DNA from 3 places in the Leuconostoc sp. UCMA20149 genome. Region 2 is predicted to be linked to each of the others. Evidence: a T-box and tRNA genes for the amino acid it is inferred to sense, from the RefSeq annotation. Region 2 holds a T-box; the other regions hold tRNA genes.

Region 1 (8,592 bases), on a different contig from region 2:
GGTGGTTACGAAGCAATTGGTCCGATTTTGCAAGGTTTGGCAAAACCTGTTTCTGATTTGTCACGTGGTGCCAATGAAGAAGATGTTTATAAGGTTGCTATTATTACTGCAGCACAAGCATTGGCTTAAATCGTTTAATTGATAAAAAAAGGAATCCAAGATTATTCTGGATTCCTTTTTTGTGTCACAATAAGCGACTGTCGTTGGTTAAACGTTGAAAACGTGGCTTGTTCATCGTCCTTAAAAATTGAAAATAGTTCGGTAGCATTCTTTTCAGAAAGTTTCACGGACCAATCGCCAATCGTTAAAAAATACTGATCAGCCATGTCGTAAAATTGCAGTTTTGCTATTTTACCTTGATGATCAGCCATCAAATCGTATACAGTCTTTTTTGTCATATCATTATTCAAATTGGGCATCGTAAAGTCGTTTGTATATTCCTTGTTTCTGCAATAGTGAGTCATGTGTACCAGTTTCAGCAACTTGACCGTCGTTCATCACAATAATCTGATCAGCCTTATGAACGGTGCTCAGTCGATGAGCAATGACGATTGCCGTCTTTGCTACCATTAAATTGTCGAGTGCATGCTGAATTGTTTTTTCGGACTCATTATCAAGTGCTGCAGTTGCTTCATCAAGAATGACAATCGGTGCATCCTTGAGTAGGGCACGCGCAATTGATAAACGTTGTTTTTGACCACCTGATAGTTTTAAACCGCGTTCTCCAACTTGCGTTGCCAGTTGATTGGGTTGTTTAGCTATGAAATCCGCAATGTCAGCGCGCTTTGCTGCTTGCCAGATGGCTTCTTCATTGGTATTGTTACTGCCATACATAATATTGTCAGCGATTGTGCCATCGACAATCGTGACATCTTGGCTAACGACAGAAATATGTTGTCTGAGGTCTGAAATTTGAAAAGTACGAATATCAATGTTGTCAAATAAAATATCGCCTTTACTACGATCATAAAAACGAGTGAGTAGTTTGATGATTGTTGATTTTCCTGAACCGGAACGCCCCACTAAGGCGGTGGTTTTACCGGCTGGCATTGTCATACTAACATCATTTAAGGCATGATCTGAACCCATTTCATAATCGAAAGTTACATTAGAAAGCTGAATATGTTGCTGGAGTGGATTTGGGAAAGGTTGAGGTGTTGTAGGTTCAAGTATCTTTGGCTCATAACTCAAAATATTTTTAATGCGATCATAAGAAACTTGGGCGGTTTGAAACACATTCATGAGCATTGAAAACGAACGGATAGGATCTTGTAGCATTGCCACATAGGCCAAATAAGCAACAAGATCACCGATTGTCATGGCTTTGTTCATGACTAATAAGGATCCAAACAATAGCACAATCGCTGTACCAATTGTATTGATTAGTGTGACTAGTGGTTGGAAAATGGCTTGCCATTTAGTTGCTTCTAGTGAGTAACCATTAGATTCTTCAGCGATTGATTCAAATTTAGTCGTTTCGGCATTTTCAGTTGTATAAGCTTTGATCAGCTCAATTTCAGTTAGCGTTGCTTGAAGTTGATTATTAATTTTACTTTGGGCGTATCTGACATTAGAATAAGCTTCTCGAATATGGCCGCGAAAAAAACGAATTGTGACAAACAAAATTGGGAAGGTGATTGATACCATTAAGGCGAGTTGCCAATTTTGAATAAACAAAAAAATTAGGACACCAACGAAAGTAAAAATATTGCCAATAATGCCAAAAGTATTGGAGCTAATCAGCATTTGCAAATTGCCAATATCACTCGTTAAACGCACCATGAGATCACCAGTTTTGGCATCTTGAAAAAATGCGTAATCTTCTTTTAAAATAAAGCGATAGGTTTTGATACGTAATTCAGTTATTGCACGTTGCGAAAGCATTTGCATCATGTAAGTTGAGGCAAAGCTGACTACGCCTAAAAAGATTGTGACTATTAACAGACCAATAACATTAGTGTATAGCGTCTGTTGTTGACTATTAGGTAAAGCGTGATCGATAATGTTTTTTGTAAACTGTGGGACCACAAAATTTAAAACAGCCATTAGAGTCAACAAAAAAACATTTAAGATGACTAAACCACGTCTTTTTAAGACCGAACCAAATACAAACCGTAACATTTCAATAGCAGTCGTATCAGATTGGGCAAGTTGTTTTTTAATTTCTGTGGGACTCATTCGTCCATTTGGATTTCTCATAATGAAGCTATTATACGCTTTTCAAGGAATAATTGGCTACCAATCCATAATAGAACGACCAATGACGATAAGTGCAAATAATAATAAAGCACATAAATAACAAACGCCAGCCATTAACCACCAAGTAATTCGCATATTATCGCCTCCTCAAAAAGTATTCTCTCACTTAAATATAATGTCAAATTGTGAAAAATCAAAGAAAGCGCATTGCAGTTAAGAAAGTGATAACTTTTTTTAGAAATTCTTTATGAATTAAACACCTGACAGGCTCAAATTACCTTCCAGAAAAATTGAGTGTTTTGATTTTACCATACTTTAAGAGAGCAGGTTGGTTGACAAGAAAGCGCTTTCATGATAATTTTTAGTTAATCTATTACTAAAATATTAATGAGTTTAGGAGAGTGAAATGGGAATAAACAATGTTTTGCATCGTCGGCAATATAAAATTGTAATTGATGACACAATTAGCGGATTAAACTTAGATATGCTAGGTGACTTAGGTATCTGGAGTAACCCTAAAAATAAGCATTACCTTTTAACATTAAGATCAAATGAAGATCCGAATACAGATATTGGTACATTCATCAAGATTTTTGAAAAGAAGACAGGATTAACCTCTGATAATTTTACAATCCAGTCTCAAACCGGACCATTGACATTACAAAGAGGGGTTGATGATGAGTGGTTTTAAATGATTGAAAAAAACGACGCAACCATGTTTGTGGTAAGGTCGTTTTTTGTTTGAAAAACGGCGTTTTAGTAATGATAGATGAGATCAAATGTTTTGACAATATATGATTGATAAGTCGTTAAATCAACATTTATGCAAATAAAAAAACGTTTCCTCAACATTTGTGAGAAAACGGGGAATATGCCGATGACAGGAATCGAACCTGCACGATGTTGCCATCATACCGACCTGAACGGTACGCGTCTGCCAGTTCCGCCACATCGGCAAATCAACTCCCTTATTATACCCGAAAAAAAGAGGGTTGACAAATTTTCTCAATAAGGTATTCTAATGTTACGTAAGAAAAGGAAATAGTAATGACAGTATTCACATTCAATCTAGCTTCTTCCTCCACTCAATCACTCGTGTGATTGGGATTCTTTGCGTATGATAACGTGGAATTGCTGACGACATGAGTTTAACAACTGATGTCGTCTTTTTGTATACTGAAAGGAATGGTCATGGTAACGTATAATTTTTCGGCGGGTCCGGGTGTACTTCCGACCCCAGTTATTTCCCAAATTCAGGCAGATTTGGCACAAAATGAATTCACACATCTGTCCATTTTGGAAATTTCACATCGTTCGGCACAGTTTGAAACAATAATGGCCAGTGCGCAGCAACGCCTGCGCGATTTGATGTCTATTCCCGACGAATATGGTGTTGCATTTGTTCAAGGCGGTGGTTCGTTACAATTCGAAATGGTACCGTTGAATTTGGCAACCGACAAACAAAGCATTGCGGTTCTTGATTCCGGCAATTTTGCGGCTAAAGCGGCACAAGCTGCTCAAATGCTAGGTAAAAAAACGACAATTGTTGGCTCAAGCAAGCCACAACATTATCGTTATTTACCAAAATTAGCGGGTGATTTTGATGCGAATGCTTATGATTACTTGCATATCACGACTAACAACACAATTGAAGGCACAACCTATCATCAAGATAAATTGCCGCAAACAACTGGTCGTTTAACGGCTGATATGAGCTCGAACATTTTGGCAGAACCTTATGATATAACTCAATTCGATGCCGTTTTTGCCGGTGCTCAAAAGAATCTTGGTCCTGCTGGTGTGACACTGGCAATTATCAAAAAAGATTGGTTAGCTTCGCAATCTATTGAAAACGTCGGTCCAATGATGCGTTATCAAAATTATTTAGATAAAGATTCAATGTATAACACACCGCCAGTATTTGCCATTTACGCCCTTGACTTAGTCTTGTCTTGGGTACAAACAGAGGGCGGTGTTGATGAAATGACGCGTCGCAATCGCTTGAAAGCAGCTAAACTGTATGACTTTTTGGACGAATCCCGTTTGTTTGAAGCACCAGTAAAAGCTTCAGATCGTTCACTAACGAATATTGTTTTCACGACCAATGATGCGGAACGTGATGCACAAATAACTGCTCAAGCAAAAGAAAATGGTTTGTTTAATCTTGGTGGTCATCGTTCTGTTGGTGGTTTTAGAGCGTCACTTTACAATGCTCAACCAATGGCAGCCGTTGATGCGCTGATTGAATTTTTAAACAAAGTAGAAAAAGGATAAGCAATGACTAATATAAAAACGTATAATGCCATAAGCGGCAAGGGTTTGGATTATTTATCGCAACATGGTTACGATATTAATGCGCAAGACTCACCCAAGGGAATTTTGTTACGTTCACAAAATTTATTTGACGAAGTGATTCCAGATACTGTAAGAGCCGTTGTTCGCTCGGGTGCTGGTTTTAATAATATTCCGGTTGCAGATTTGTCAAAACGGGGGATTGTTGTCTTTAACACGCCTGGTGGTAACGCAAATGCTGTTAAAGAATTAACGATTGCCTCATTGATTTTAGCTGCTCGTCCGGTAGTTGGGGCAATCAAATTTGCTAACCAGACACGTGGTGGGGATGTGTCTCTGCGGACTGAATCAAATAAAGGCGGCTACCGAGGCACAGAGTTGGCTGGTAAAACGCTTGGCGTGATTGGATTGGGGAATGTGGGATCTAAGGTCGCCAACACAGCTTTGGCTTTGGATATGGATGTGATTGGTTATGATCCCGGCCTAAATGCTAATACAGCATGGCGAATAGACCGACACATTGTTCATGCGCGTAATGTTGAAGAGGTTTTGCGCCGAGCCGACTATGTGACCGTCCATATTCCAATGGAAGAAAAGAACGATCACTTTATTGATGCTGGCAAATTGCAATTAATGAAACCAGAAGCAGCATTATTGAATTTGTCACGTGGTGGTATTGTCGACGATCACGCGGCTAAAGCCGCATTAGATAGTGATCAACTTCGTATGTATATTACTGATTTTGCCGATGATGTTTTGTTTGATAATCCTAAAGTTATTATTACACCACATATTGGGGGCTCAACAATTGAAGCCGAAGATACAAGTGCTCTGATGGCAGCCAAGGAGTTAGATGAATATTTAACTAGCGGTAATATTATTAATTCTGTAAATTATCCTGATGTTAATGAACCATTTACCACCAACTATCGTGTTGGTATAATTCATGAGAATGTACCAAACATGATTGGTCAAATCTCTGCCTTTTTTGGAGATAATGGCATTAACATTGAGCAATTGAGCAACCGCGCTGTTGGACAATACGCCTATACTTTGGTAGCCATCAATGATTTTACATCAGCGCAACAGGAACATGTCAAAACAGCTTTGGATGAAATTCCACACGTGATTTTAACAAGACGTTATCAAAATCCAAATATGATGATTGGTGATTAAAGGAGATATTATGACACAAGAATTACAAGAGCAAGCCATTGCACAGTTAGCAAAGCGTGGCGTTGAAATTGAAGATATTGCAGAAGGCACTCGTAATTTCTTAACTGACAAATACCACGATGAGCTTGATGAACAAACATTGACACAAGCTATTTCACGTGTGTTACACAAAGATGAAGTAGCAGATATTATTTTGACAGCGCTTTATTTGGATGAGCAAGCGGAAACGATGCCAGATGATCAACCGTTAAAACGTCGCCTGCAACGAGATGCTAATGGCCACAATGTCGATGAAATTTTAGCGATTGCAATTACCCAGCAATTCTCTGCAGCTGCAACTGTTCATTACGGTTTATTAGATGACTTGAAGCCAGGATTGATTGGTGTTATCAACGATAAAACAGATAGTATTAATGTTTATCTTGACGATATCTTGGCAGCGCTAATTGCCAGTGCTGCTATGACCTACTTGGAATTACTGGGTGGTAATAACTATTAAACGCAGCAATGCGTTTTTTTTGGACACAAATTCTTCATAATGCCTAAAATTCTTACTTATCTCAACATGATTAGGTCAATAATTATTCACTTTCATTTTTTAAAATAGAAATATAATATGACTGGTTAGAAAGTGAAGGGGAGAAAGAACAATGGATATGGCACCTCAAAAACATTATGTTTGGGTCAATCAACGGCGCACAATTGCATCACTTATGTTAGCGAAAGAAAAAGATTGGGAAGCAAAAATTGATAAAGTTTCGGACAGAAATGCTGCCGAATTCACGAATCAATTCGATTTTGACTTAATTTTTCATCCTGATAAAATTGTCCGAGATGAAGTACTTGAGTCAACACGAAGATTGCAAGTGCCACCCCATCTCGTTAATAATACCGACGTTCAAACTGCTCTGGAAAAACTAAAAAAATGTTTCAGTACAGCAAAATCCAATGATGAATTAATAACAGCGCGTCGTTTCTTGCACGACACAATGCTGGCATCAGAAAAAGTGCATCAAAAAACACTTCGGCAAGCTAAGATGACCCTTTACGACGTCATGCCAGTTGGTAATGAGACAAAAGTTAGACAAGCGGTATTGTCATTATCACAGTTATTACTCCATCCTGAATCCAATGTTGATGAATTAAAAGCAGCGATTTCTAAATTGACAAGTACAACTGTTTTGGCACGAATTGATAGAAAAATAGCTTTAACCGATTTAAATGCGGGGCCAAGTACCAGGTTATATAGGAGAATGTCTGATGCACAATTGTTGCGAACAAATCAAATTAGTGATTTAACAAATTTAGCACCCAAATACCGTCGTGATTTAGGCGCATTATTAAAGCATTATAAGCTTTTATCTTCCGAAAATGTGTACCAACAGTTGAACACGATGTTACTGCAAGCAGCCAAAAAACGTCATGAAAATTGGGATGAATTGTATCAAAATGCTGAAAAAGAACTTGACGTATTATTGCAACAACGTGAAAAATTCGATCGTGATTTAGAAGAAACAATGGCAAATATGGGGACAAGTAACGTTGCAAGGGAACCTGAAGTTAAAATTGTCATTGAATTTATTCAAGCCATGTATAAAGGCGCCATGGCAGATGAACAATTTGTGCTTAAATTATTATCTGAACGTGTGACACAGGCAACAATTGAACGTGAAAAAGCAGTTGAGTTTGCTGAGACCTATCTTAATGGTCTCTACATGAGTCGGTGGTCGGAAGACAATGATGTTCAAATTGATGCACTTGTGTTGGACAATACATTATACGATAGCAAGGCGACAATCTCTTCTATCTATTCTCTAACCAATCGATTGAGATCATCCGTACGTCGGAAACAAGCGGAGTTGGATGAGGCGTTGAAGTTAGCACGTCAGTTGCTCACGACAATGAATGGCTCGCGTCAAGATAAAGAAATTGTTAGCGACATCAAATATTTAAAACAAACTATGAAGTCAGTAGATTCAAAAGCCATCATGGCTGCCTATCAGCAATTGCAAGCCACTCAGAAAATGATTAGCGCATCAACAAAAACAGAGAAAAGTCAGCTAGATCTTCTTTTAGAGGAAGTTTATCAAAGTAGTGTGGCCAATGAACCCACTTTACAAAAATTAATTGCCCACATTCATACTTGTGAGGGATTTGCCGCCATGAAAAAAACACATCGTGACTTGTCAGAGACATTTATTGATTTGCAAACAGCTAGGCAAGGCGTGAATGCGATGGCAACTATGCTATTGAAACAATCAAATAGACGTGTTTTTAAAAAAGAGTTAATCGTGCAGAAAGCACAGAAGCAGTTGTTGTCTATATTAGATGATACATCAACGACTGCTGAAATTTTAGCCGCTGTCAGGAATCTACGTGGGGCCCTTGATCAAGTAAAGCTGAGGTTACAACGGTTAGCCCGATAACTATCATATCGGTCAAGCTGGTAAATCGTTCGTTTTTTTGATAAAATAGATTGAATATTCATATTTCAAGGAGATGACACAATGTCAGGACATAGTAAATGGCATAACATCCAAGGTCGTAAAAACGCCCAAGATGCTAAGCGTGGTAAGATTTTTCAAAAGCTGGCACACGACTTATATGTTGCTGCAAAGGCTGGCGGTGCAGATCCAGAGATGAACGCATCATTGCGTTTGGTTGTTGAAAAAGCTAAGGCAGCTAACATGCCAAAGGACAACATTCAACGTGCACTTGATAAAGCATCTGGTGCCGGTGGTGCAAAGTTTGAAGAAGTGACCTATGAAGGTTATGGCACAGCCGGTGTCGCTGTGTTAGTTGAAGCATCAACGGATAACATTAATCGTACAGTTTCTACCGTTCGTAATTCATTCAAACATGCTGGTGGTGCTTTAGGCACATCTGGTTCAGTTGCTTTCCAATTTGACCGAAAAGGTTACTTAG
Region 2 (8,592 bases):
TGTTCATGTTCGTTTTGGATCACCAAAGCAAGTAATTGCTCGTCACTTTCCTAAGGATCACAAAAATGATTTGATTGTGATTGGGGAAACAGGGTTGAGTCGACTACAACGGGCAATGGCTGGAACTGTTCCATCATTTGTGACACAAGTTGCGAATACAGATGTTCTCATCATGCGTACTTCTGAAAAGTAAAAAAAACACCAAATGTTGAAAATCATTTGGTGTTTTTACTTGGCTTCTTTAATGATCGTGATGTTCGTAATTTTGACAGGATCAACTGGTTTTGAAGCTTCTCCTGAACTACTGTCTTCAACCTTTGCTTCAGCAATTTTGTCTACTACTGACATGCCTTTGATTACTTGACCAAAAACAGTGTAATCGCCATCTAGGCTAGGGACACCGCCTTTTTTATAGGCATTATAAATTTTTGAAGGGTAATTATTGGCGTCGACTTGCTTTGAAAGATTTTTTTTGTTTTGAACGATGAAAAATTGACTACCATTTGTGTCTGCTCCAGCATTAGCCATTGATACGGCGCCACGAATATTATAAAGTGATGTGCTAATTTCATTTTTGAAACCATTACCACTATCAATGCTACTGTCTTTGCCTTTCCAAATTGACTCTCCGCCTGAGCCGTCACCCTTGGGATCGCCACCTTGAATCATAAAATTGTTAATCACACGGTGAAAGATTGTATTGTTATAGTAGCTTTGTTTAGCATGAGTGATAAAGTTTTCAACAGCTAATGGTGCATATTTGTTAAATAATTTGATAGTGATATCGCCATAACTCGTATGCAGCGTGACTTCACTTTCATTCTCAGACACAGTATTAGTCAATTGAGGTAAAGCAACTTTTTCTAACTTTGGATCCTTTTTTGTGGTTGACGTCTCTGAGTTTGATGAGTTAGCGAAATGCTGGTAGCCAACAATACCAGCGATTAGCAGTACAAGAATCACTGCCATTATGATTTGTGGGGCGAATTTTTTCATGATTAAATCCTTTCGATGATAAATGTCTGAGTTGTGGATGTCGTATAGTTAGCTTGACTGAAATCTTCTGGAATAAGTTCTGACAAATAATCTAGCCAATCTTCTGGCGTTGCATTAAATTTTGTAATCAAGAGACCACCATGCGTTAGTTTTGGCAAAACTAACGAAATTTGATCAATCAGATTTGAGGGCTGATCATGTGTGTTTTCTGTATCAGACGAATAATCAAAAATTGCAACACTAATTTGTTTTCGTTCGCCCATATCAGTACGTAATTGTGGTGTAATTTGGTGGCCAAGCAAAGTGACACGTTCTGATAAACCGCTCATGAAGAGTGAGGCGGCTGCGGCGTTGGCGTTATCTTTTGTGGTTGCATAGCTCAATACATGGCCTTCGTTACCAACACGCGTTGCTAAAAAGCGTGTATTAACGCCATTAGCTGTTGTCCCATCCAAAACCAAATCACCAATTTTAATATTTTGTTCAATTAATTGATGTGTAAATGTATTACTTGACGGAATCATCATGTACTCCTTTATTTTTGAAAAATAGTTGTTGACTGGCAAAGAGCATGGTATATGCTATTGTCATGCCAGCTAAGATATCACTCGGATAGTGAACATTGACGTAGACGCGACTAATGGGAATTAAAATGATTAATCCAATCAGCATATAGGAAGCTAAGTGGCGTAGCCAATTAGATTTTAGGTGACGATGTAAAATGATAATTAGGCTGCCATATAGTAAAACGGCTACCATCGCGTGTCCCGAAGGAAAACTAAACCCAGATGCAGGAACCAAATGAGGTGTTGGGCGCGGTCGAGCAATAATATTTTTAAAGATTTGGTTGCTTAAACCCGCAAACACAATCACATTAAATCCAATGAATAGCGTTTCACGATAAAAGTGGTGATAGATGAGCCAAAGTGAAATAGTTGCCAGAATAATAGCACTCCAACTGACATTACCAATACTAGTAATTGTTGTGAAAAACCAGTTATGTTGATGATCGTAATGTTGAATTAATCCTTGCCCAAAGGTGTCAAGTTGTTGTATGAATTTAGTTTTTAACAACACACCAATTGTTAAAGTCATAAAAGTTATCAAAGATATCCAAGGCAGAATGGGGATTGTGTGTAATTTACGCATACAATGATTATACCCGATTGTGTAGAGATGTGATATAATGAAACCATTATAGTCAACATTAGTACGTATGGCGGGGTTGTAGAGAATAAGTGGCGCTGAAAACTTATCAAACAAAATACGGAACTCGGTTGATTGAATTACGGGTGAAACATCAAGTAGTCTGTAACGTTTGCCCGCGTTAAGGCAAATAGAGACGTAGTAGTACGTGAACATAGGTGGTACCGTGAATTCAAATTTCACCCTATGTCATGCTTTTTTGCATGGCATAGGTTTTTTTATTTGAAGCCGGCTAATCTAAAGAGTGCTTGATGTTTCACTTGGAATAAATCACACAAAGGAATAAATTTATGGCATATAATCACAAAGAAATTGAGCATAAGTGGCAAAAATATTGGGAAGATAATCAGACATTCAAAGCGCCGGATAAATCAGATAAACCTAAATATTATGTTTTGGATATGTTTCCTTATCCATCAGGTCAAGGGCTTCACGTCGGGCATCCAGAAGGTTATACAGCAACGGATATTGTTAGTCGTTACAAGCGTGCTAAGGGTTTTAATGTCTTACATCCCATTGGCTGGGATGCTTTTGGGCTGCCTGCTGAACAATACGCTATCAAAACGGGAAATAATCCTGCCGGCTTTACAAACAAGAACGTCCAAGTTTTTAAAAAACAGATTAAGTCTTTAGGCTTCTCGATTGACTGGTCAAGAGAAATTAATACAACTGATCCGGAATACTATAAATGGTCACAATGGATTTTTGAGAAGTTGTACGAAAAAGGTTTGGCATATGAAGATGAGATTATGGTTAACTGGGCGCCTGATTTTCCAGGCGGTGGTATAGTTGTTGCCAACGAAGAAGTGGTTGATGGTAAAACTGAACGCGGTGGTTATCCAGTTTATCGCAAACCCATGAAGCAATGGGTTTTACGCATTACTGCGTACGCAGATCGCTTGTTAGATGATTTAGAAGAACTAGATTGGCCTGAAGCGATTAAAGAACAACAACGGCATTGGATTGGTCGATCAACTGGTGCTTCTGTTAACTTTAAAGTTGATGGCTTTGATGATGAAATCGAAGTTTACACAACGCGACCTGATACTCTGTTTGGGGCCAAATATATGGTATTATCTCCTGAACACGACTTAATTGAAAAAATTACGACGCCAGATCAAGCAGAGACCATTGCCGCCTATCAAGCTATGGTTGCAACTAAGTCTGATTTGGAGCGAACTGATCTTAACAAAGACAAGACGGGTGCTTTCACAGGTGCTTATGGTATTAATCCAATAAATGGTGAAAAATTGCCAATTTGGATTGCCGACTATGTGTTGTCATCATATGGTACAGGAGCGATTATGGCGGTTCCGGCTCATGATGAACGTGATTTTGCATTTGCTAAGAAGTTTGATTTGCCAATTACACCGGTAATTGCTGGTGGGGATGTGAATGAAGCTGCATATACAGGTGACGGCACGCATATTAATTCTGGTTTTTTGGACGGATTAAATAAGCAAGAGGCTATTAACACTGCGATTGACTGGTTGGAAGACAATCACGCTGGACATAAACAAGTCAATTATCGATTACGGGATTGGATTTTTTCTCGTCAACGCTATTGGGGCGAACCAATCCCAGTCATTCATTGGGAAGATGGGACGCAGACACTTGTACCCGAGGAAGAGTTACCACTTCGCTTACCAGAAATGACGCAAGATCAATTGAAGCCTTCAGGTACAGGTGAATCACCACTTGCCAATGCGACGGAGTGGTTAAACGTGACACGAGAAGATGGTGTTAAAGGACGACGTGAGACCAACACTATGCCGCAATGGGCTGGATCTTCTTGGTACTTCTTACGCTATGTTGATCCACATAACTCAAAGGTTTTGGCAGATCCAGAAAAGTTAAAATACTGGATGAATGTCGATTTATATGTTGGTGGTGCTGAACACGCTGTTTTGCACTTATTGTATGCTCGTTTCTGGCATAAGTTTTTGTACGATTTAGGTGTTGTACCAACGAAAGAACCGTTCCAAAAGCTTGTCAACCAAGGTATGATTTTAGGTGAAAATCACGAGAAGATGTCTAAATCAAAAGGCAATGTGGTTAATCCAGATGAGATTGTTAATGACTATGGCGCCGACACACTGCGTGTATATGAGATGTTCATGGGACCATTAACACAAAGCAAGCCATGGTCTGAAGAAGGCGTTGCTGGGTCACGCCGTTGGTTGGATCGTGTGTGGCGATTACTAGTTGATGATGAGGGCAAGTTGCGTGACCATGTAACAACGGTAAATCCTGGCGATCTGGATAAAGTTTATAACCAGACTGTCAAAAAAGTCACAGATGATTTAGAGAACATGCGTTTCAATACGGCAATCTCGCAATTGATGGTTTTTGTTAACGACGCTTATAAGTCAGATGCTTTACCAATTGAGTATATGAATGGCTTTGTACAAATGTTAGCACCAATTGCACCATTTTTGGCCGAAGAATTATGGCAGAAATTAGGCAATACTGAAGGTGTGAGTTACGAACCATGGCCAACTTATGATGAAAATCAGCTTGTCGAGAACACGGTTGAAATTATTTTCCAAGTCAACGGTAAGGTGCGTGGTAAAGCAACTGTTGCCATAGATATTGATAAAGATGCTATGGTCGAGGCTGCTAAAGCAGACGATAATGTCCAAAACTTCATTAACGGCAAAGAAATTCGTAAAGTTATTGCGATTCCTGGTAAGTTTGTTAATATTGTAGTAGGCTAAAAATTTAAACGTTGTGACATTTATATCAATGATGTTACGTAAATCCTCACCTAGGTGAGGGTACATATCAAAAAATGGGGTCACTAAATATGTCGGATGATCAACGTCCAGAAAATCTCAATAGCGGAAATCGTGTTGATAAAATCAATGTGGATGGACAAATGTTAAGTGCTGAGGAAATTTTGGCACGTGCACGCAAACGTGTGCAAAATAAACAGTCACCATCACGCGCCGGTGTTTCAGTACCTCAGTCTCATCAACAAAAAGTGATGTCCGATGCTGATGTTGCGTTATTAAAGCAAAAAAATGATCAAGCGCGCAAAAATATTATCCAAAAAAAGCCTAACTTGACGGTAACAGAGACCACAAATACGCGACCACAAACTGTTGTACCTTCACCTATGCCAGATGTTAACGACAACCAGGCAACATTGGTAAAAGGTTCCGCATGGCTGTCAGTTGGTAATATGGTGTCGCGTATCTTGGGTGCGTTGTACATTTTGCCTTGGATGGCAATGTTGGGTGTGTACGGTAACCGAGCAAATGGTTTATTTACACAGGGCTACAACGTTTATGCTGTTTTTTTGGCTATCGCGACGTTTGGCATTCCAGCGGCGATTTCAAAGATTGTTGCCGAGCTTACTGCCAAACGCGACATTTACCGTTCGAGACAACTCACTCGGCAGTCGATTTGGCTTGGAATTGGTTTGGGCATTCTCTTTGGCGCCATTTTATATGTTGCAGCGCCGTGGTTGTCTAATGGTAATGCTAATGTCATACCAGTACTACATTCGTTGGCCCCAGCAGTAGCGATTTTTCCACTTATGTCGATGATTCGGGGTATTTTTCAGGGGCACCAATTGATGAGTGTGTCAGCGATGTCACAAGTGATTGAGCAAATTGCTCGCGTCGCTTATATGCTTGTCACGGCAGTGATTATTTTAAAGTCGAACCCGACAAATTGGACAGGTGTTGTCGTGCAGTCAACTTTCGCCGCGTTCATCGGTGCTATTTTCAGTATGCTGGTTTTGATATGGGGATGGGCAAAGTATCGTCACATTTTGGTGCAACCAATTGAGAATGTGCAATCGACAAATCATGCCCCAACATTTGGTTTGGTTTTGAATATTTTAAAAGAGTCATGGCCGTTTATTATCATTGGATCAGCTATCACGCTTTTCCAACTGGTTGATCAGTATACTTTTTTTGACATTATGAATCATTTTTTTGCCAATTCAAACACTGAACTACTCAATCAATTTGCATTGTTTAGTGCCAACCCTAACAAGTTAATCATGATTATTGTGCCGTTTTCTACTAGCATTGCAGCTACGGCCTTGCCAATGATATCGGGCAGTAAAGCAACACTAACTCATGAGGATATACAGACGCAATTGAAACAAGTTATGAAATTGTTTGCTTTAATCATGTTACCAAGTGCTTTGGGAATGTATGCTGTTGCGGGACCTTTATATAAAATGTTTTATCCAATTGGGCCCTCAAATCAAGATGGAATCTATTTGCTTCAATATTCGACTATTTTGGCCATTGTGTTCAGTCTATTCATGCTACTATCATTCGTGTTACAGGCATTGTCGGAAGTGTCGATCGTGATGAAAGCATTTGTAGCAGGATTTGTAATTAAAATTGTTTTGCAAATACCGTTAATTCGTTTTTTCGAAGGAATGGGTGCTCTAATGGCCAGCGTCATTGGCATGGCGGTTGCGATCGCTTACATGCTTGATTTCTTGAAATCAAAGTATGGCGTATCATTTAGTACAATTGGGCGTGAATTGTGGCGTATGTTTGTGGCATCTGCTGTAATGGCAGTAATTGCCAGATTAGTCGTTTTCTTTTTCAGCAATTTTGTATTTCCGATGGATACTAAACTATCTGTTACGGTTACAACGTTTGTTGCCGTATTAGTTGGAGGCACTGTTCTGATTATGACTTACCTTCGTATCGGGTTAGCTGATGAATTATTAGGATCTAAGATGCGATTTGTGCCAAAAATATTACGTTCAAAGCGATGAGTAGTCATCGCTTTTTTGATAACATAAAATATTCTAAAGATGGTATTTTTTAGACGCTTTATACGGTATGCTAAAATTAGGTTTTAAACTAGTGTTTCAACGGAGGCATATCAAATGACAGAATCACAAACTGTATTGCAGCCGGAATTAATTAATCGGCTTGATAGTAAGATAATGTATCTTGGACAATTACAGTCCGCAATTATGACTCATCAGATACCGCAAATCTATGAATTAATCGATTCTCAGCAGTTTAATGAACAAATTCGGCAAAGAGCACATGCGGATAGTAATGCCAGCCTAGCACAAATGGTGGTTGACATTCACAATGAGTTAGCTACATTTCTTGCGCCCGAATTGATCCACTATTTAAAGGCACATTTTCAATTTCTAGTATTTGAAGCTATTGATGGTGAGCCCGCAATTTATCAAGTTTTCATAGGTGATTGGTGGAATCATCGCCAAATTGGTACGCTTGATGTTTTGGCTTTGACCCTAGAGGTTGATCAAAAAATGATGTTGACCTTGCACAATGTTTCGCAATTGCCAGATGGGGTGAACAATAATGATAATCAAGTCCGTGAAATTAAACAAATCATGACGGGGTTGCAGGCATTTTTAGATGATGAGACGAAGCGAAAACTTGAGGTTCAAGTGATTGAAGATCAATTAGCGCAATTGAAAGAAAATAAGTCAGGTTTACTTGGACGTACAGACAAGAAAGCCCGTGAAGAGCTTGAAAACAAGCGAGAATTATTGCTTGCTTCTCAACAACGAGTGCCTGAAGTCAAAGAAAAACTGCAGTCACATCAAGCTGAAATTTTAAAATTAGAAAAAGATGATGCGATTCATCGCCTAGAGCTGGAACAAATTTTAACATATTTTGACAGCGTCAAATCATTTGGTGAAAAGATTAGTTATCTTTATGTAGATTATTTAAACGCATTACTGCAGAAGAAGTAATATGACTTTCGATAATTTTGAGTATGCCCAACAATTGAAAAAAGATTTAATGGTGATGCAGCGATGGCAGGTATTAGTTGAAACATTGTCTCAAGCTGAGACAACAACTGACATCCTAGAAGTCGTTGATAAGATACTGGCATTTGATGTTCATGAGGCTACAATTCTTCGTGTTGCCAGTGAGCATTGGTATCCCAGTACGCACTGGGTAACATTGGCTTTCGCGAAGCTCGCTAGCATGTCTTCTTTATCTGAGACAAGCGTTGTGCTGCCACAATTGCAAAAGGTGGCGGAACTGCATTTTGCTGAATTTCCTAATGCATCATTTCGATTCACATCAGCACCTCTTGTAGCAGGTGGTTATTACCTAGAAGAAATTTCACAAAACTTGCGTGTATTGTATTGGGATATGTCGCGTCGTCGTTTTTATCTGGATACTAACCAGTTTGGTCAATTGGTCCAAACAGAAGCATTACAGTTGGCGGGACTACCTGCTTTGAAATCGTTTCAACAGCGCTTGACCGGCATTGCTGATCAGCTTAGAGAAGTGGATTACGATGTCGATGTAATCGGAATTGACGCTAAAAATAGCCTTGATTTAACCATGAGAGGTAAGGATCTACCAGTTGATGTTTTAGATAGTTTATTTGTTGCGGCTGCAAAGCAGCATTTTGTGC
Region 3 (8,592 bases), on a different contig from region 2:
ATTGCCCATTCGACGGCACTTTTTGCTGATGCTTTTCACAATTTGAGCGATGTTTTAGCACTCATAATTGCTTGGTTAGCGGTGGTTGTTTTTGGTTTGAAAGCTACTAAACAACATACTTACGGATGGCATAATATGTCAATACTAGCCAGTATTTTTAATTCTTTACTTTTAATATTTGCCGTCGTAACTATATTTTATGAAGGTATTAGGGATTTGATTACTTCGAATGTCAGTCATGCTAGTGGGGCTACAATTATGATTGTGGCAGCTGTTGGTATTGTGATTAATTTTTCGACCGCATTCTTGTTTAGAGTTTCTGGTGTACCTGATGAGCACGGACATCAGTCACATGACCTCAATGAAAAAACAGCGTACGTTCATTTGTTAGCTGATGCAGGTGTGTCTTTGGGTGTTGTTGTGGCTGGCTTGCTCATTCAATGGACCGGTTGGGTTGCAATAGATGCCATTGTTTCGATGATTATTGGTGTGGTGATTGCAATCACATCATGGCCAATGATTAAATCAACATTTAACTTGGCTCTAAATGGTGTACCCGATGGCATTGATGAGGTAGCTATTGCCCAGTATATTGCTAACCATAACGGTGTGGCGCAGTTTCACGATTTGCATATATGGCCATTGTCAACTACCGAAACTGCCTTAACGGTTCATCTCTCGTTAAATGGCACTGCCACTGAGGGGCAAGTTATTTTAGAAGATATCACCAGTGCCCTGCGAACAACCTTTCATATTAGTCATGTCACCATTCAAATTGAAACATCTAGCTTTGACCAAACGTGCAACCAAATTTAAAATTGTGATGTTACGAAAATGTAATAATTTAATGAAAGGGATTACAAAAGTTGATTTAGAGAGAATTTTCTTTCATTTTAATCACCAAAAAGGCGAATTTTTAAAATGCGCTTTTTTTTGTTGTTGACGTTTTGTGAATAGCGTGTAATATGTAATATGTACTGGAGCGACAATAGTCGAGTTAGGTAATTTTCATAAGCTTTCAACTGCGGTGTTGAATGAAACCCTTTATGAAATTTATTTAGCACTTGTTGTATCTGTTTGGCACGCAGTAAGTTTGCCGACAAGTGAATATTCACGATATGTCAAGTCGAAATTCGTTTATTTTGTTCTGAGGAGAAATCTAAAGGAGAGATAGAATGCAAGATTCTACAAGCGTTAACCCAAAGCATCATCTAGTTGAAAATGCTGATGACACTTTGAGTTTGAGTGATGTTAACAGCTCGATTGAAGCACCGAAAGATGGTTCATTCTGGCGAAAATTATTAGCCTTTTCAGGCCCTGGTGCTCTTGTTGCCGTTGGTTATATGGATCCGGGTAACTGGGTAACTTCTGTTGGTGGTGGTGCACAGTACCGTTATGTTTTGTTATCAGTCGTATTGATTTCATCATTGATTGCCATGATGTTACAATATATGGCCGGTAAATTAGGTATTGTCAAACAAGAAGATTTGGCACAAGCAACGCGTGATCGCACTAACAAACCAGGTGGTATTGCACTTTGGATTATGACAGAGTTGGCATTAATGGCCACAGATATCGCTGAAGTTATTGGTGGCGCGATTGCCTTACACTTGTTGTTTGGTTGGTCAATGATTGCCTCTGTTCTGACGACAGCCTTTGATGTTGTTTTGCTGCTGTTACTAATGAAATTTGGTTTCCGAAAGATTGAAGCGATTGTGATGACGCTTATCATCACAATCTTGGTTATCTTTGCTTATCTCGTTGTGCTATCAAAGCCTGAATTGACAGCTTTGTTTGGTGGTTATTTGCCACAACTACAAGATTTAAGTAGTGCTTCACCTATTGGTGGTGGCGACTCTAAGTTGACACTGACTTTGGGTATTATTGGTGCTACAGTTATGCCACACAACCTTTACTTGCACTCATCAATTTCACAAACACGTAAGGTTGATCGTAATGACAAATCTGCAATTAAAGAAGCGGTTCGCTTTATGACATGGGATTCAAATATCCAATTGTCTTTGGCTTTTGTTATCAATTCATTACTTTTGATTTTGGGAGCGGCTTTGTTCTTTGGTCACGCTGATAAAGTTGGTACTTTTGGTTCAATGTATAGTGCTTTGGGTGATAAGACAATTGCTGGTGCAGTTGCTTCACCAATACTATCAACACTATTTGCGGTTGCTTTGCTAGCATCAGGTCAAAACTCAACGATTACTGGTACATTAACCGGTGAAATCATTATGGAAGGCTTCTTACACATGCGTATCCCAATGTGGTTGCGTCGTGTCGTAACACGTGGATTAGCTTTGATTCCAGTTGTTGCTTTCACATTGATTTACGGTGGTGCTGAAGATAAACTGGATCAATTGCTAGTTTATTCACAGGTCTTCTTGTCAGTTGCTTTGCCATTTGCTATGGCACCATTAATTTTATTCACATCATCGAAAAAGATTATGGGTAAAGAATTTGCTAACCCAATGTGGATGACAGTTTTGGGATGGATTACATTCGCTGTCTTAACAGTTTTGAATATTCAATTGGTTGTTCAAATTATTGGTCAACTATTTGGTGCCTAAGAGGAGAGATATCATGAGTGAATTAAACTTAAACATCGAACCAATGCAATTTAAAAACATCTTAGTTGGTGTTGATGAATCACAGCAAGGCTACTTTGCTTTAGCTAATGCGATTCATCAGGCTAGTGAAGACGGATCAAAGTTGACAATTGCCACAGTTTTAGAAATGGGTGATTTGTCAACAATCGACGCACTACACCTTGATTTTATTAAAGAAAAACGTGCCGAGTTTGAAGCTAATTTGGAAAAATATCGTGCGTATGCTGTCTCAAAAGGGGCCGTTAACGTTGAAACGATTTTTGCGGATGGCGCTAAGGCAGGCGAGGTACTTGTGCAGGATATTGCACCACGTGTTGGCGCTGACTTGATTATTGTTGGTGCACATTCGCGTGAAGGTTTCTGGGGATCGCTAGGTTCACAAGCCGCTTACGTTGCTCGCCATGCAAAGATTTCATCAATGGTCGCACGTCACGATAGTTAAACACATAACTGCTAATTGATTAAAACGATTATTTCAAACAGTGTAAACGCTGTTGAAAATGGTTGATATCAAGCGGCAGTTATTTTTTGGTCTATACATGAAAAATATTTCATGTTATAATTTATATGAATATAAATTCATATAAAGGAAATTGAAGGCATGTTACAAACATTGATGACGGCGGCACTATCATATATTGGGACGACAACTGATTATTTTATTATTTTGCTATTTATTTTTGGACAATATCGTCAACCAGCACAAGTACGATCAGTCGTTTTCGGCGCTTACCTTGGTAACGCAGTGTTAGTGATGATTTCGGTAGTTATTGCTCTAGGACTCAAACAAGTGCCTGAAGAATGGCTATTAGGCTTGTTGGGTATTTTGCCAATTATTATTGGTATCAAAAATTATTATTCCGACTCAGATGAGGTGGCTGAAGTTGCGGATAATTTACGCCAATCCGGTAAAAAACAACTAATTCTCAAAATGGTGGGAATTACGATAGCAACATGTGGTGCTGATAACATTGTGCTGTATGTGCCATATTTTACAATGATTAATTTAACGTTGTTACCAATAATTTTTGTAATCTTTATTGTGATTTTATCGTTGGCTTTATTGCTTGCTTATAGAGTGACACAAATGCCGATTATTTACCGACTATTAGAACGCTTTGGTGATAAAGTACAGCTGATTATCTATGTTGCACTCGGTATTTATGTCATGTTTGCAGCTGGTACATTACAACATTTATTTACCCTGTTATAATAGGGGTATGAAAAAAGATGTCATTATTGAACTAGAAACCATTTTTAAATTATTGGGCAATCGTCAGCGATTAACAATTTTGGAGCTTTTGCGTGAACGCGCTTACAGTGTTTCGGAAATTATCGCGATTTTGGATATGGAACAATCGGCTGTTTCTCATCAGTTGAAACTCTTGCGTGAAGCACAATTAGTGCAAACCAAACGTCAAGGGCGTGAAATTCTATATTGCTTGAGCGATTCTCATGTTTTGACGCTTTTAGACAATGCCTTGAATCACGTTTCGCACGTTCTGAAAAAAGAAACACACGAAGAATTTTTGGCTGAAGAAAGAGAAAAAAATAAAAAGGGTTGACAGGGTAGCGATATCTTGGTATTCTAGTGTAGTTGTTTGAAATCAGACAACCACGCAGCATATGCCGCTGTGGCGGAATTGGCAGACGCGCTGGACTCAAAATCCAGTGGTGGCAACACCGTGTGGGTTCGACTCCCACCGGCGGCATAATTAAGGTAATAATGAGTGAAATTAAGTGAAACGCTTGGTATCACTCTTTTTTATTGGCTACACCAGCAATGTTTGCTGAATTTAAAAACATTTTGTTCAGTCTGCTTATCGACTTTTACAAGTTTCTAAAATTAAAACCTAACAAAAAAAGACATCGAATTAATTGATTCGATGTCTTTTTTTGATTACGGCGTCTCGCTCAATGTCCAAGTTAATTCTGATTGTAACTGTTTGCCTAATAATATAGTGTCAATCACCGCGTTAGGATTTAGCCAAATGCTAAATGCGTTAGTGGTATTGTGATTAAACAAAATACTCTTTTGACTGGTTGTCGAATTACCCGACCAGAAGTCAACGCTATCGGTTAAACTATTGTCACCATATTGAATACTCAAATCATTCTTTGAAATCGTTGCTGATTGACCAGATGTAGTCCAATCACTTGTTTGTACCACAGACACTTTGTACGGTATCCCGCTTTCCAAGTTGATGAGATTAACTGTGCCGGTTGCCATATTAGTTGCCAACGGTTTGTTGCCATTACGGAAATTCCCAGCCCCAAGTGGACCAAAAGTAAGGTTAGCAACGCCATCAAAAGTGGGCGCTTGCGCCCAAACATAGGTAACGGGTTCTAATCGATCAGCGTACATTTCCGTTGTGGTAACCATGTCTCCGGTTGGGTGATGGTCCGTTCCGGTACCAACAATTTGCCAAGACGCGCTTGTGGTTTTGTAGTTTTGTCCGTTATCTGTAATCGTTGTACCAATAGATGGTGCTGTCACAAAAGTAGAAATCTTGGTAAACTTAATATTCTCACTCAACGTGATTTTCCAGAGATCAGCAGTCCCAGTAAACGTGACGTCGAAATTGCGAACATCACTAAGCGTATTCCAACCCGAAAGGTTCAAGGTTCTTATTTTTGAGTTATTAAACATGCTACTAAAATCTGTAACTTTAGTTACATCCCAGTTACTAAGATCTAAGTCAGTTAATGCAGTAAGTCGAAACATATCAGATAAATCCGTGACATTGGTAGTCTTAAAATTAGTCAGAATTAAAGTAGTTAGAGCAGTAGAATTTGAAAACATACAACGCATGGTAACAGCCGACGCTGTGCGATCAACGCCCCAATTAGATAAATCCAAGGTCTTTAAGCTCGAAGTTACACAAAACATGTAAATAAAATTTGTGACTTTAGTTACATCCCAACTACTTAAGTTCAAACTTTCGAGACCCGTACCATAAAACATATACTCCATATTGCTAGCATTTGTTGTTTTAAAATTAGTCAGGTTTAAAGTAGTTAATGTTTCCGTGCCATAAAACATATACCTCATGTTGACAGTGGTTGCCGTACGACTACTTCCCCAATCTGTTAAGTTTAATTCCTTTAAATTTTTAGCGTTATTAAACATAAAAGAAAATGATGTCACTTTGGTAACGTTCCACATGTGAAGATCTAAAAATTCTAGCTGAGTTGCACTAAACATTGACGACATATCAGTAACATTTGCTGTTGAAAAATCTGAAAGGTTTAACTCAGTCAATGCAAGCGTTTGAGAAAACATGCTGGCCATGCTGGTAGAGGTTGATGAATCATTGTTCCGCCAGTTTGACAAGTTCAAAGCCGTTAACTTTGCCTGGTAAAACATATTAGCAAAAGTACTAACTTTTGCGACATCCCAAGTGTGTAAATCTAATTTATTTAATCTAGTACATTGAAACATGTAAGACATATTCGTAACATTATTAGTCTTAAAATTTGTCAAATTTAAAGTAGCTAGCTCACTTATCGCACCAATTGATACAGCAAACATATAAGACATGCTAACAGTTGTTGCTGTACGATTGTTACCCCAATTCGACAAATTCAAAGTGGTTAACGCTGTATCATTATAAAACATATAACTGAAATTTGTTACCTTTGTGACGTCCCAGTCACTGAGATCAAGACTGGTCAAGGCACTCGCTTGACAAAACATATAACTCATACCCGTGACATTAGTCGTCTTAAAGTTCGTTAAATTTAAATTGGTTAAGGCAGAAGTACCTCTAAACATGGACATCATACTAACTGAGGGTACTGTGCGCCCAACGCCCCAATTGGTAAGATTCAAACTTGCTAGCTTTGTTGCTTGATAAAACATGCTATCGAAACCTGCCACTTTTGTGACGTCCCAGTCACTGAGATCAAGGCTGGCTAAAGGTGTGTTGTAGAACATAAAACTCATAGATGTGACATTGGTCGTCTTAAAGTTAGTTAAATCTAAATTGGTTAAGGCACTCGTACCGTAAAACATGTACGCCATATTAGCTGAGTCTGCCGTACGGTTGCTACCCCAATTAGATACATTCAAACTCGCTAATTCAACAGCTTGAGCAAACATATACCCAAACGTAGTAACTTTATCAACATTCCAACTACTCAAGTCCAAATTAGTGACACCACTCTCATAAAACATATTAGACATATCCGTCACATTACTAGTATTCAACGAACTTAAATCAGGATTGGTAAGCGCTTTAGTATTGTAAAACCAATATGCCATTGAAGTGACGTTGCTCGTATCAAAATTTTGCAAATCAATCAACTCACTGAGTTGCACTAGATTAGCGAATAAATTAGTCATTGATACTGGTGCTATCACGTTGCCTTCAAATTGAATGCTTTTAACCGCGGTCGAGGCAATATTGGCATTTGCTAAATTAGTGTTAATTCTCTGACTTAAGGTACCCTCCCCAAAAACCAACAAACCAGTATCCGAATCAAATGTCCAAGTACTAGTGCCGTTCGTGTTTGTCGTTATTGCTCGTGGTGCCTTGCCAGACGAAGCTGGTTTGCTATCCGCTTTCGCCACCGCTGGCTGTTCGACTTGTGGGTCTGCTTCTGCTGGCTGTTCAGGTTCCACTTCAGCTACTTCAGGCGTCTCCGTTTCATCAGGTTCAGTCTCTGCTGGCTGATCGTCACCCGTATCACCAGTAGCGACGCGCTGAATCAATTCTTGCAAGTCAGAGCGACCGTCATTTGGTAGACGTAGCTTTTTATCCGTTTTGACGTCATCAGCTGTCATCACTTCGGCAGCTGTCACGGCCTGTATTGGACCTGTAACGGTTAGCAATGCAATTAATATTGGTAAGTAGAATTGTTTGTTCAAACGCATGATTTTTCTCCATTAGTAGCCTAGACCCTCATTCTACTAGGGGGGGTGGAAGACCAGACGAATTTTTAGTGAACAAATTGTGAACATTCAAAAAAGGATTATTACTGTTACTTGTTGACACAGTAATAATCCTTTAATTGATTTGACTTAAGATTATGCCCAACCGTTTTCTTGAAAATCAGACAAAATACGTGCTTGTTCTTTAATCCGATTGTCACGTGGTAGTGCACGTGCATGAGATGAATCACGCCATAAATGGTGGACACGATCTGATACATTGACCAATTGCGTATCGCCAGTCGCAATAATATATGCGGATTGCTTCCAATCTGTTTCTAAAATATATTCTATACCAATCATAATTTTTCCTCGCTAAAATAGCTATATATATTGATTTGTTTATCTTATTAGCCCTTAGTATAAGACAATATTTTCATTCTGTCTATGTTATTACATAAAATATATATAATATTCCTGAAAATTGGTACATATCTTTCATCAATGTTTATTCATTAGACTAACCGTGAAAAAAAGTGCCTAATTATTGCATTTATACAGCCGATTAGTCTTTGATGTGGTAAAATGAGTAAATACGGTAGAATATAGTGAGGATATTTTAATGAAAACGTGGCAAAAACTAACAATTGGTGGTGTAGTCGTTGTGGCTGTTGCCGGTGGCACTCGTGCAGCTGGCTTGTGGGGGGGGTTCTGGCACTAGCAGTGATAAAACACTACACTTTTCGTTGCCGACACCTTTGAATGGGTTGGATTCGGCAACAATTACTGATGAATATTCAATGGATGTCGTTGGTAATGCTGGTGAAGGTTTACTTCGCGCTGACAAGAATGGGAAGCCGCAGTTGGCTCTTGCCAAATCAATTAAATCGTCGACTGATGGCAAAACTTGGACGATTACCTTGCGCAATGGGCTCAAATGGTCTGATGGCAGTAAGTTAACGGCAAAAGACGTCGTTTATGCTTGGCAACGTGCCAATGACCAAAAAACGGCATCAGAATACGCTTATTTGTATAGCGGAATTAAAAATGCTGACGCGATCCAAGCGGGTAAGGCTGATAAAAGTACTTTGGGTATTAAAG

Evidence for each region. A T-box is a leader RNA that pairs with one kind of tRNA and senses whether it is charged. The one in region 2 lies ahead of leuS (leucine--tRNA ligase), so its partner is inferred to be a tRNA-Leu.
Region 1: it encodes a tRNA-Leu, which carries the amino acid that the T-box ahead of leuS (leucine--tRNA ligase) is inferred to sense. The anticodon was not compared.
Region 3: it encodes a tRNA-Leu, which carries the amino acid that the T-box ahead of leuS (leucine--tRNA ligase) is inferred to sense. The anticodon was not compared.

The regions. Positions count from the first base shown of each region.
Region 1 covers NZ_VJYC01000014.1:19,795-28,386, reverse strand. Annotated here, with positions in the region: gene pta (phosphate acetyltransferase) at 1-129, shown strand, start outside; gene FF105_RS09390 (hypothetical protein) at 162-398, opposite strand; gene FF105_RS09385 (ABC transporter ATP-binding protein) at 403-2,199, opposite strand; gene FF105_RS09380 (hypothetical protein) at 2,606-2,890, shown strand; tRNA gene FF105_RS09375 (tRNA-Leu) at 3,072-3,155, opposite strand; gene serC (3-phosphoserine/phosphohydroxythreonine transaminase) at 3,391-4,473, shown strand; gene FF105_RS09365 (3-phosphoglycerate dehydrogenase family protein) at 4,477-5,667, shown strand; gene FF105_RS09360 (phosphatidylglycerophosphatase A family protein) at 5,678-6,166, shown strand; gene FF105_RS09355 (hypothetical protein) at 6,324-8,093, shown strand; gene FF105_RS09350 (YebC/PmpR family DNA-binding transcriptional regulator) at 8,175-8,592, shown strand, end outside.
Region 2 covers NZ_VJYC01000003.1:7,606-16,197, forward strand. Annotated here, with positions in the region: gene FF105_RS03275 (universal stress protein) at 1-193, shown strand, start outside; gene FF105_RS03280 (peptidylprolyl isomerase) at 229-996, opposite strand; gene FF105_RS03285 (hypothetical protein) at 999-1,520, opposite strand; gene FF105_RS03290 (phosphatase PAP2 family protein) at 1,504-2,091, opposite strand; T-box leader at 2,191-2,392, shown strand; gene leuS (leucine--tRNA ligase) at 2,493-4,919, shown strand; gene FF105_RS03300 (putative polysaccharide biosynthesis protein) at 5,009-6,952, shown strand; gene FF105_RS03305 (hypothetical protein) at 7,067-7,915, shown strand; gene FF105_RS03310 (hypothetical protein) at 7,917-8,592, shown strand, end outside.
Region 3 covers NZ_VJYC01000001.1:200,965-209,556, forward strand. Annotated here, with positions in the region: gene FF105_RS01250 (cation diffusion facilitator family transporter) at 1-816, shown strand, start outside; gene FF105_RS01255 (Nramp family divalent metal transporter) at 1,176-2,579, shown strand; gene FF105_RS01260 (universal stress protein) at 2,593-3,060, shown strand; gene FF105_RS01265 (cadmium resistance transporter) at 3,220-3,831, shown strand; gene FF105_RS01270 (ArsR/SmtB family transcription factor) at 3,839-4,183, shown strand; tRNA gene FF105_RS01275 (tRNA-Leu) at 4,247-4,330, shown strand; gene FF105_RS01280 (BspA family leucine-rich repeat surface protein) at 4,519-6,963, opposite strand; gene FF105_RS01285 (hypothetical protein) at 7,648-7,854, opposite strand; partial or broken gene FF105_RS01290 (peptide ABC transporter substrate-binding protein) at 8,114-8,592, shown strand, end outside.